One region of the Clostridium subterminale genome, then DNA from elsewhere that is predicted to be linked to it. Evidence: riboswitches for the same ligand, from Rfam matches in the RefSeq annotation. Region 1 holds a riboswitch; each other region holds the start of a gene.
The links. Region 1 has a riboswitch for cobalamin ahead of ABDZ93_RS10405 (ABC transporter substrate-binding protein). Riboswitches for the same ligand answer to the same signal wherever they lie in the genome.
Positions count from the first base shown of each region.

Region 1 (3,288 bases):
AAGTTAAGGATATGTATAATGGAATGAAAATTCAATATGGTGAAAAGAAAGACGATATTAAGGAATTTATTTCAGAAAAAAAATTTGTTCGCGACCTTAAAAACCAAATGAAAGATGAGGTTAGAGATGAAGGTCAATTAGCTAAAAATATTTACAATAAAGCTATGGTTGGAGGAAAGGAAATAGCCAAAGAAATAAAGAATGATATTAAAAATCAGATGAAAAACTAATAATTATAAAAATTAATTTAGGTCTATATTGATATGAAAAGTAGTTATATCAATATAGACCTAAAAATTCATATTAATTATTTTTTTACTTCTTGAAGAATTTCTTCTATTTCACTAATACATGCTCCACAAACAGTTCCTGCTCCAGTAGCTTCCATTATATCATCTACTGTTTGAGCACCATCTTCAATAGCCTTCTTAATAGTGTTATAGTCTACATCTTGACAAGTACATACAATTCTATTTTCTGACATTTACTCTTCCTCCTTAATATAGACATATATGATTAATGTTGTTAATCATATATAATGTAATTATTCTTTAATAGTATTGCTATAAATTACATTTCAATACACTATATTTTTGGTTTTTATACATATCTCTTATAAGAATTGATGAATTAAATTATTTCTATGGTAATATGTGTTACTTATTTGAGCTAATTAAACTTTCAATAACGCATTTACATTTTCCACATGCTGTTCCTGCTCCTGTAGTTACCCCTACCTTTTCTACAGTATCATCTCCATTTTGTATTGCTTTTACTACTTCTTTAGTAGAGACATTTCTACATGTGCATACATCTCCTAATATTTTTTCAATTCTCTCAATGCATCCACCACAAACATCTCCTGCTCCCGTAGCAGCTTGAATATCTTCTACTGATCTAGCTCCTTGAGCCATTGCCTCTCTTACTGCAGCATAAGTAACTCCATTACATAGACATACGATTTTTTCTGTTGCCATTTTATATTCCTCCTATAATCTCTTATTTTATATATTTCCATTATAACCTAATAATATTTGTTAATCAATATTTATTATTTGATATTCATTCTTTATTCTCAGCCATTGATGTACCATATACTTTTATTCTTTGTTATTTTCAACAATATATTCAAATACTATCTCAACTTACAGATTTATTCCACCTTATTCATTGACAAGATTTCTCAATTATGATAGAGTATGATTTGTTTAGGTATAATAGCATATGAATAATATTGGTTAATTTAAAGGAAGATGGATGAAATTTCCACACAGTACCGCTACTGTAATTAGGGAGTATTAACTAAATTAAGTCACTGAGTCATTGATTTGGGAAGGCTAGTTAATATTATGATCTATAAGTCAGGATACTTTCCAATATTAAAATATCGATACTCTTCGAGTAAGGAGTGATATTAATCAATCATAGTAACTACGTTGTATTGTCTATGGTTTTACTTAGAGTATCCTTATGTATTCATAACAAATTATAACATTTAACTAATTATAATTGGAATAGTAAAGGAGAATTCAAATGAAACACTTAAAAAAAATCACTTCAATTTTATTAAGCTTGCTACTTATCCTTAGTCTTGTAGGTTGTAGTAATGGAAGCTCTAATAAAAACACTTCAAAAGAAAATTCTAATTCATCTCAAAATGAAAGCGCAGATTCTCATTATCCAGTAACAATTGAAACTTATAACTTCAAAAAAGAACCTATAAAACTAACTTTTAATAAAGCACCTGAAAAAGTTTTTGCTGTATATCAGAACTCTATAGAAACTCTTCTTGCTCTAGGTCTTGAGGATAAAATAGTAGCTGCTGCTGGTCTTGACCATCCTGTAAAAGAAGAATACAAAGCTGCTTTTGAAAAAGTTAATTATTTAAAAGAGTTTACTCCATCTAAAGAAACTGTAGTTATGTCCGAACCAGACTTTATTCTTGGCTGGTATTCCCTTTTTAAAGATAAAAGTCTTGGTGATGTATCTTACTGGAATGAAAATGGTATTAATACATATATGTCTTTAAATAGTGGTGTAGCTAAAGAGAAAACTATTGATAATGAAATTACTGACATATTAAACTTAGGAAAAATTTTCAACGTTGAAGATAAAGCGCAAGAACTAGTAAATAAAATTACTGAGGCTGTTGAAAACACATCTAATTCAGTTAAGGGTAAAGAAAAACAAAATGCTTTAGTTTTAGAGTTCTCCAAGGATAAAATCAGTACTTATGGAGCTAGTACCTTAGCTGGTGATATGATAACAAAACTTGGTGCCAATTTACTTAGTCCTGAAGGAAATAGCATTGGTAACGAAGATTTAATAAATCTAAATCCTGATTGTATATTTGTAGTATATATGGATAGAGGTGATGATAATGTTCCTCAACAAGAAGTAGATAAAATTTTGAAAGATGAATCTCTTCAAACACTTTCAGCTGTTAAAAATAAAAGAGTATATCCTATATCTTTAGGAGAAATGTATTCTAGTGGTATCAGAACTATAGATGGAATAAATACTTTCTCTGAAGGTTTATATGGAACCTTAGGTAAATAATACTATGACGATGAAAAATAAAAATAAATTTAAAGATTCTAATATTTTTAAGGAAATGCCTATTTATATAGGTACTTCTCTTGTTCTTTTAATAATACTTATTTCCTCAATAGGACTAGCTGTTGCCATTGGTTCTGTAAATATATCAATAAAAGAAGTATATAGTATTATTCTTTATAAACTCTTTAATATAGGTGAGATCTCTATGAGCACTTCCAAAATAGATGTTATATGGTTGATTAGAATGCCTAGAATAGTTTTAGCCATAGCCGTTGGAATGGGATTATCCGTAGTTGGTATTGTAATGCAGGCTATTGCTAAAAATCCTTTAGCTGACCCTTATATCCTTGGAATATCCTCAGGAGCCTCTCTTGGTGCTACCTTAGCAATTATCCTCGGTATTGGAACAAGTCTTGGTAGCAGTTATATTGGAATAATGGGATTTATAGGTGCTTTTACTATTTCAATGTTAGTTTTAAAGCTTTCTAATATAGGTGGACGAACTAATTCTGTAAAACTGCTTCTTTCTGGAATGGCTCTTAGCTCTGTATGCAGTGCCTTTTCAAGCTTTATAGTTTATATTACCAATGATGCTCAGGGATTGAAGGATATCAGTTTTTGGCTTATGGGTAGTCTGGCTGGTGCTAATTGGAATGAAATTTCTTTTATACTTCCTATTATTTTTATAGGAACATTATTCTTTATGACCCAATATAGAACTCTAAACCT
Region 1 covers NZ_BAAACI010000006.1:314,487-317,774, reverse strand. The annotation lists gene ABDZ93_RS10420 (hypothetical protein) at 1-230, shown strand, start outside; gene ABDZ93_RS10415 ((2Fe-2S)-binding protein) at 308-484, opposite strand; gene ABDZ93_RS10410 ((2Fe-2S)-binding protein) at 657-977, opposite strand; cobalamin riboswitch at 1,219-1,392, shown strand; gene ABDZ93_RS10405 (ABC transporter substrate-binding protein) at 1,534-2,559, shown strand; gene ABDZ93_RS10400 (FecCD family ABC transporter permease) at 2,570-3,288, shown strand, end outside.

Region 2 (3,288 bases), on a different contig from region 1:
CTTAAAGAAGTTGTATCTCTACCTACAATATATGAAAGTTTAACTCTAGCTTCTTTTATATCATCTTCACCAAGAGCATCATAGACTTGAATTCCTGCTGAATGAAGACTCTTAGCCGCAAGCGTTGTCCATATTATTAGAGTGTTAGCTACTATAAAAATAATATTATTTATTATAGATAGTTTAAGTAATAAATAAGGAATCATGTATGTCATTGCACAAACTATAAATACCATAAATAAAGAAGTCCACTTCAATTTACTATTATTAGGGAAGTGTTTTCTTAGCCACTTTTCTAGAGCACCAATAAGCTTTCCAATATATATAATAGGATGTGGTAGCCAACTAGGATCACCTAAAATAAAGTCTAAGATAGCTGCTAAAAATACACAAAGTATATTTAAAGATATATGAAAATTAATCATAATAATATCTCCTATTACCTATTTAAGCCCATTATTTTATATATTTTATCCATGTCTATAGACGATCTTACAAGGTCAGCTAGTTTATCTAATTCCTTTTCTCTTAAGTGCTCATAAGGCATAGAAGCCTTCTCTTCAATCCCCTTATTTCTTCTTAATTCATTAATAATATGTTGTCTAAATTCAACCCCATCAAAAACGCCATGAATATAGGTTCCCATCACATTTCCTTTATCATTTACTACCCCATCTAAATGATTAGTCTCTTCATTATTACTCTTATTTATAGTAATAAGGTTTTTACCTTCATCCATAATTGTAGTTTTTCCCATGTGTATTTCATATCCATATATATTTAAAGGAGTGTTATTGTTTATTAAGTCCTTTGCTATGATACCATTAACTCTAGTAGTAACCTTTTTCTCTTCAAATACTGTTTTTATAGGTAAAAGATCTAATCCATCCATAAACTCTAGTAAAGTTTCAATCCCATAAGGATCTTCTAGTACTTTACCTAGCATTTGATATCCACCACATATACCTATAATTTTTCCATTACCCTCATATTCTCTAATCTTGTTATATAAACCTGATTTTTTTAGATATTCTAAGTCTCCTAGTGTATTTTTAGTTCCAGGAATTATAACTAAATCAGGAGTTTTAAATTCGTTTACAGTTTCCACATATCTTACAGAAACATCTGGTTCTATAGATAATGCATCAAAATCAGTAAAGTTTGATATATGTGGCAATCTTATAATAGCTATATCTATTTTATCTGTGATGTTCTTATTAAGGTCAACAGCTCCATCTTCATCTTCTAAATCTAATTTAAAATATGGAACAACCCCTAAGCAATCTCTATGAGTTAGCTCCTCTAAACTATCAACTCCTGGTTTAAGTAAAGATATATCTCCTCTAAACTTATTTATAATAGTTCCCTTAACTCTGTCCTTCTCAGCATCACTAAGGAGCATAATAGTACCTAATAAAGATGCAAATACGCCTCCCTTATCGATATCACCTACAAGTAAAACAGGCGCATCTATTAGTTCAGCCATACCCATATTAACAATATCATTATCTCTTAAATTTATTTCTGCAGGGCTTCCTGCACCTTCCATAACAATAATATCAAATTGATTTTCCAATTCTTCAAAAGCAGATTTTAAATCATCCTTGAATTTAACTTTTAAATTATGATATTCCTTTGCATTAGAGTAACCATAGACTTCTCCATTAAAAATTATTTGACAATTTTTATCTGTAGTTGGTTTTAGCAGAATAGGATTCATATATACCTGTGGTTCAAGACCAGCAGCGTAAGCTTGTAACACTTGGGCACGCCCCATTTCTTTTCCATCCAGTGTTATATATGAGTTAAGAGACATATTTTGTGACTTATACGGGCATACCGAATATCCGTCTTGTTTAAATATTCTACATAATGCAGTTACTAGTATGCTTTTCCCTACAGAAGAAGCTGTACCTTGAATCATTATTTTAGCCATTTACTATACCTTCTTTCTATCTAAATAAAATAAAAAAGCAAGGAAGAAAAGCTCCCTTGCCCAAATAAATAAAAAATTTCCATCTTAGTAAAATAAGAATATAAGTTTAAATATAAGTAAGATAAAACTTACAAAATTTTTTAATTTTCTTATACATATTAACTTAGCCACTAAAATAGCTCATTTCCCTCCGAAAGCTTACATTTAGGCAGGTCTCCTGGCTTATGAATCATTCTAACCTCACCTTCCCCTATGAAGAGTGGTATTTTGAGGGTCGTCATCATTTACAGTAGCGGGGGCTGCTATGGATTTTAACCATATTCCCTTTTCACTTTTAAAAAGCACCTAAAATACTATTTGATTTTCAATCATAATTATAAGAGGTTTAAACAAATAAGTCAATATAATCTAAATATTACTTATGTATTCATCCTTATATTTTTAAATAATATAAATACCTAGCAGATAAAATGCCAGGTATTTACTTATTGCAAGTAATTTACTTATATAGTGGAATTTTATCACAAAGAGCTTTAACTCTTTCCTTAGCTGGTGATAAATCATTATCTCTATTATCAATTGCCCAATTCATTATATCAGCAATTTCAATCATTTCATCTTTTCCAAAACCTCTAGTAGTAGTAGCTGGAGTACCTATTCTAATACCACTAGTTACAAATGGGCTTTGTGTTTCAAAAGGTATTGTATTTTTATTTACAGTAATTCCAACCTCATCTAATAGATGTTCTGCTGCTTTTCCTGTAATATCTTTATTTCTTAAATCCAATAGAATTAAATGATTATCAGTACCATCAGATACTAAATTAAATCCTCTCTCTTTTAATGCATTTGCAAGGGTTTTAGCATTTTCTAAAACTTTTTGCTGATATTCTTTGAAAGATGGATCTAGAGCCTCTTTAAAGCAAATAGCTTTAGCCGCAATAGTATGCATTAATGGACCACCTTGTATTCCTGGGAATATAGTTTTATCTACTAGTTTTGCATACTTTTCTTTACAAAGTATTGCTCCCCCTCTTGGTCCTCTTAAAGTTTTATGAGTTGTTGTTGTAATAAAATCTGCATATGGTGCTGGACTAGGATGAACCCCTGCTGCAATAAGTCCAGCAATATGAGCCATATCTACCATCATATATGCACCTATTTCATCACAAATTGCTCTTATTTTATCAAATTCTATTATTCTTGGATAAGCACTAGCTCCTGCAACTATCATTTTAGGTTTTTCTTCCAAAGCAACAGTTCTTAATGCCTCATAATCAATAAATCCATCTTCACCTACTCCATAAGATATAAATTTATATAACTTTCCAGAAAAATTAACTGAACTTCCA
Region 2 covers NZ_BAAACI010000001.1:370,803-374,090, forward strand. The annotation lists gene cbiB (adenosylcobinamide-phosphate synthase CbiB) at 1-398, opposite strand, end outside; gene ABDZ93_RS02000 (cobyric acid synthase) at 440-1,936, opposite strand; cobalamin riboswitch at 2,127-2,300, opposite strand; gene glyA (serine hydroxymethyltransferase) at 2,436-3,288, opposite strand, start outside.
Region 2: it holds a riboswitch for cobalamin, as region 1 does, so the genes downstream of both, ABDZ93_RS02000 (cobyric acid synthase) here and ABDZ93_RS10405 (ABC transporter substrate-binding protein) in region 1, are expected to answer to the same signal.

Region 3 (3,288 bases), on a different contig from region 1:
TAGACTTAGTTAACCAAATAGTTGCCGCTATGAAAGGGGCAAACTAATGGATAATTGTGAAGCAGTATTAAAGCTTTTACTAGAAGCTGTGAAAAACGATGAAAAAAACACTGCATCTCAGGGAAACTCATCTGAGATTCCAGTAGGAGTTTCTAATAGACACGTACATCTATCACAAAAGGATTTAGAGATTCTTTTTGGTACAGATTACAATCTTACAAAGCTTAAAGAGTTATCTCAGCCTGGACAATATGCATGCAAGGAGCTTGTAACAATTTGCGGACCAAAAGGTGCAATTGAAAAAGTTAGAATTCTTGGACCTGTAAGAAGTAAGACTCAGGTTGAAGTATTAAATGGAGATTGCATTAAACTTGGAGCAGCATCAAATGTAAGACTGTCTGGAGATTTAAGCAGAACACCTGGAATTACATTAGTAGGACCTAAAGGATCTGTTCAAATTGAAGAAGGTTTAGTAGTTGCACAAAGACATATTCACATGACACCTGAAGATGCTAAAAATTTAGGAGTTTGTGATGGAGATATAGTATCTATAAAATTTGACGATTTAAGAGGCGGAATATATAGTAATGTAGCTATTAGAGCTAATGATGCTTCAAAACTTGAATGTCATCTTGATATAGAAGAAGCTAATGCAATGGGCATTAACTCAAAATCAAAAATAACAATAGTAAAGTAAAAAAGCAACATAATAAGTGGTTATAATTAAAAATTATAATATAAATAAAAAAAGATATTTAGGAGGATTATAAAATGAAATACGATGCATTAGGAATGATAGAAACAAAAGGTTTAGTAGGATCAATTGAGGCAGCTGACGCTATGGTTAAAGCAGCTAACGTATATTTAATAGGTAAAGAATATGTTGGAGGCGGACTTGTAACTGTTATGGTTAGAGGCGATGTTGGAGCTGTTAAAGCTGCTACAGATGCTGGTGCTGCTGCTGCACAACGTGTTGGAGAATTAGTATCAGTTCACGTAATCCCACGTCCACATTCTGAGGTTGAAGTAATTCTTCCATCTTCTAAAGAAGCTGCAAAGTAGGATTTTAATTACACTGTAAAAAAATAAAAACGTCGCTAAAGATAATTTAGCGGCGTTTTCTTTTTTTGATTAGAACAATTTTAATTTTTCTTGAGTTCATGAAGATGGAGTAACTTACATATGGAGATGTGAGGAGCGGACATTGTTTGTACCCTAAGGAAGTATGAAAATCACAATAAAGATACTCTTACAAAACAGATAATTCTATTTTGTTTGTATATTATTACATCAAGTTATGGATAATGGTTCTAATATAATTATTTTTGAATATTATTTTAATATGAAAGTTTAATTGAGAATTGCAAAGTTCAAGCTTGGAACAATATATGTATGAATATATAAATAATAACATATAAATATTTAGTTGACAATTTAGGGTAATATATCTATAATACAAATTGTATGGTAGTATAATTTACATAAAGTTAATATATGTAAAACTACTAATAAAAATTTAATCGTAATCATTGATTTATTTTATGACGAGAAATATTCGTTAAGGAAGTCGGTGCAATTCCGACACAGTTAATCCCTACTGTAAGGGTGACGAACAAAGCAAAAATGCCACTGGTATAAAAACTGGGAAGGCGCTTTAAGTAGGATGAACCTAAGTCAGAACACAACAGTAAGGTAAATCAATAGATTTCACTGTGCAAGTTTTACCAATTATAAGCATGGATATCTGAAGGCATAGCAGATGTTTATTTTTTACGCCCATTTTTAAAAAAATGAGCATAAAAGCTTAACTATATAGCATAAAAACTTTTAGAAATTTGAAAAATGACTGAAATGAAAATTATAGATAAATACATGCTGAAATAAGGGGGGATAAAATTATTGGTAAAATTCATCACATAACTATTTATAAAAAAATGATAAGAAGGTAGCAAATACTTTTATTATGATGAATTAGAATGACAAAATAAATGTTGTGTTAAGGGGATAAAAGATTGGGGAGGATTATAATGAGTAAAAAAATGAAAAAGTTTTTTGGTTTTCTTTTAGTTCTAGTTATGACCTTAGCTATTAATGTAAATGCAAATATAAATGCCTTTGCAAATGCTAATGAAACTGTTAATGTTCAGATTCAGATGAATGGAGAGACTTATATTAATGAAACCGTAAATCTTAATGATTTAAAATCTAAATTAAGTTCAATAAATTCAGATCATCTATATAGTACACAACCCTATACTAATTATGCTACCGAAGGTATAAAGACACCAACTACAGCTGATGCTTTAATTTTTGCATATAACCAATACTATATGAGTCAGGGATCAGCAGAGGTAACTCCATTACTTGATACTAATTATCCAAATACAGAAGCTGCTATTAGCTATAATTGGGATTTGAAGCCATATACTGGTAATCCAGGAATCTACTTTATTTACTTTGATGGAATGACAACTGTAGATAATGGTACTATTCAAAATTCAGATGGTACCCATACTTGGACTGGTGAGGCATGGACTTTCTATGTAAATGGAGTAAAATCAAATTCATATGCTAGTAACATCTCATTAACAGATGGTATGACAATTACTTTTAATTATGGTACAGTATCTGAGACTTGGTAAAATTAGGGGATAAAATATTTTAATAAATAATTAAGATTTATAAAAAATGATATGAAGGTAACAAATACTTTTATTAGTTTTAAGAAAACCACCTGCTATGCAGATGGAACGCAAAATGCTTATAGTCACAGTGCAAGCCACCCGTTTTACGGGTGGTTATGACTATAATGAATTAAAAGGGCAAGATAAATGTTATGTTAAGGGGATAAAAGATTGGGGAGAATTATAATGAGTAAAAAAATGAAAAAGTTTTTTGGTTTTCTTTTAGTTTTAGTTATGACCTTAGCTATTAGTGTAAATGCAAATATAAATGCCTTTGCAAATGCTAATGAAACTGTTAATGTTCAGATTCAGATGAATGGAGAGACTTATATTAATGAAACAGTAAAGCTTAATGATTTAAAATCTAAATTAAGTTCAATAAATTCAGATCATTTATATAGTACACAACCATATACTAATTATGCTACCGAAGGTATAAAGACACCAACTACAGCTGATGCTTTAATTTTTGCTTATAATCAATATTATATGAGTCAGGGAGCAACAGAGGTAACTCCATTACTTGATTCTAATTATCCCAATACAGAAGCTGCTATTAGCTATAATTGGGATTTAAAGCCAAGTGCTGGCAAGCCAGGAATCT
Region 3 covers NZ_BAAACI010000005.1:223,332-226,619, forward strand. The annotation lists gene ABDZ93_RS08570 (acetaldehyde dehydrogenase (acetylating)) at 1-47, shown strand, start outside; gene ABDZ93_RS08575 (phosphate propanoyltransferase) at 47-697, shown strand; gene eutM (ethanolamine utilization microcompartment protein EutM) at 772-1,062, shown strand; cobalamin riboswitch at 1,523-1,707, shown strand; gene ABDZ93_RS08585 (DUF4430 domain-containing protein) at 2,028-2,642, shown strand; gene ABDZ93_RS08590 (hypothetical protein) at 2,740-2,871, shown strand; gene ABDZ93_RS08595 (hypothetical protein) at 2,871-3,288, shown strand, end outside.
Region 3: it holds a riboswitch for cobalamin, as region 1 does, so the genes downstream of both, ABDZ93_RS08585 (DUF4430 domain-containing protein) here and ABDZ93_RS10405 (ABC transporter substrate-binding protein) in region 1, are expected to answer to the same signal.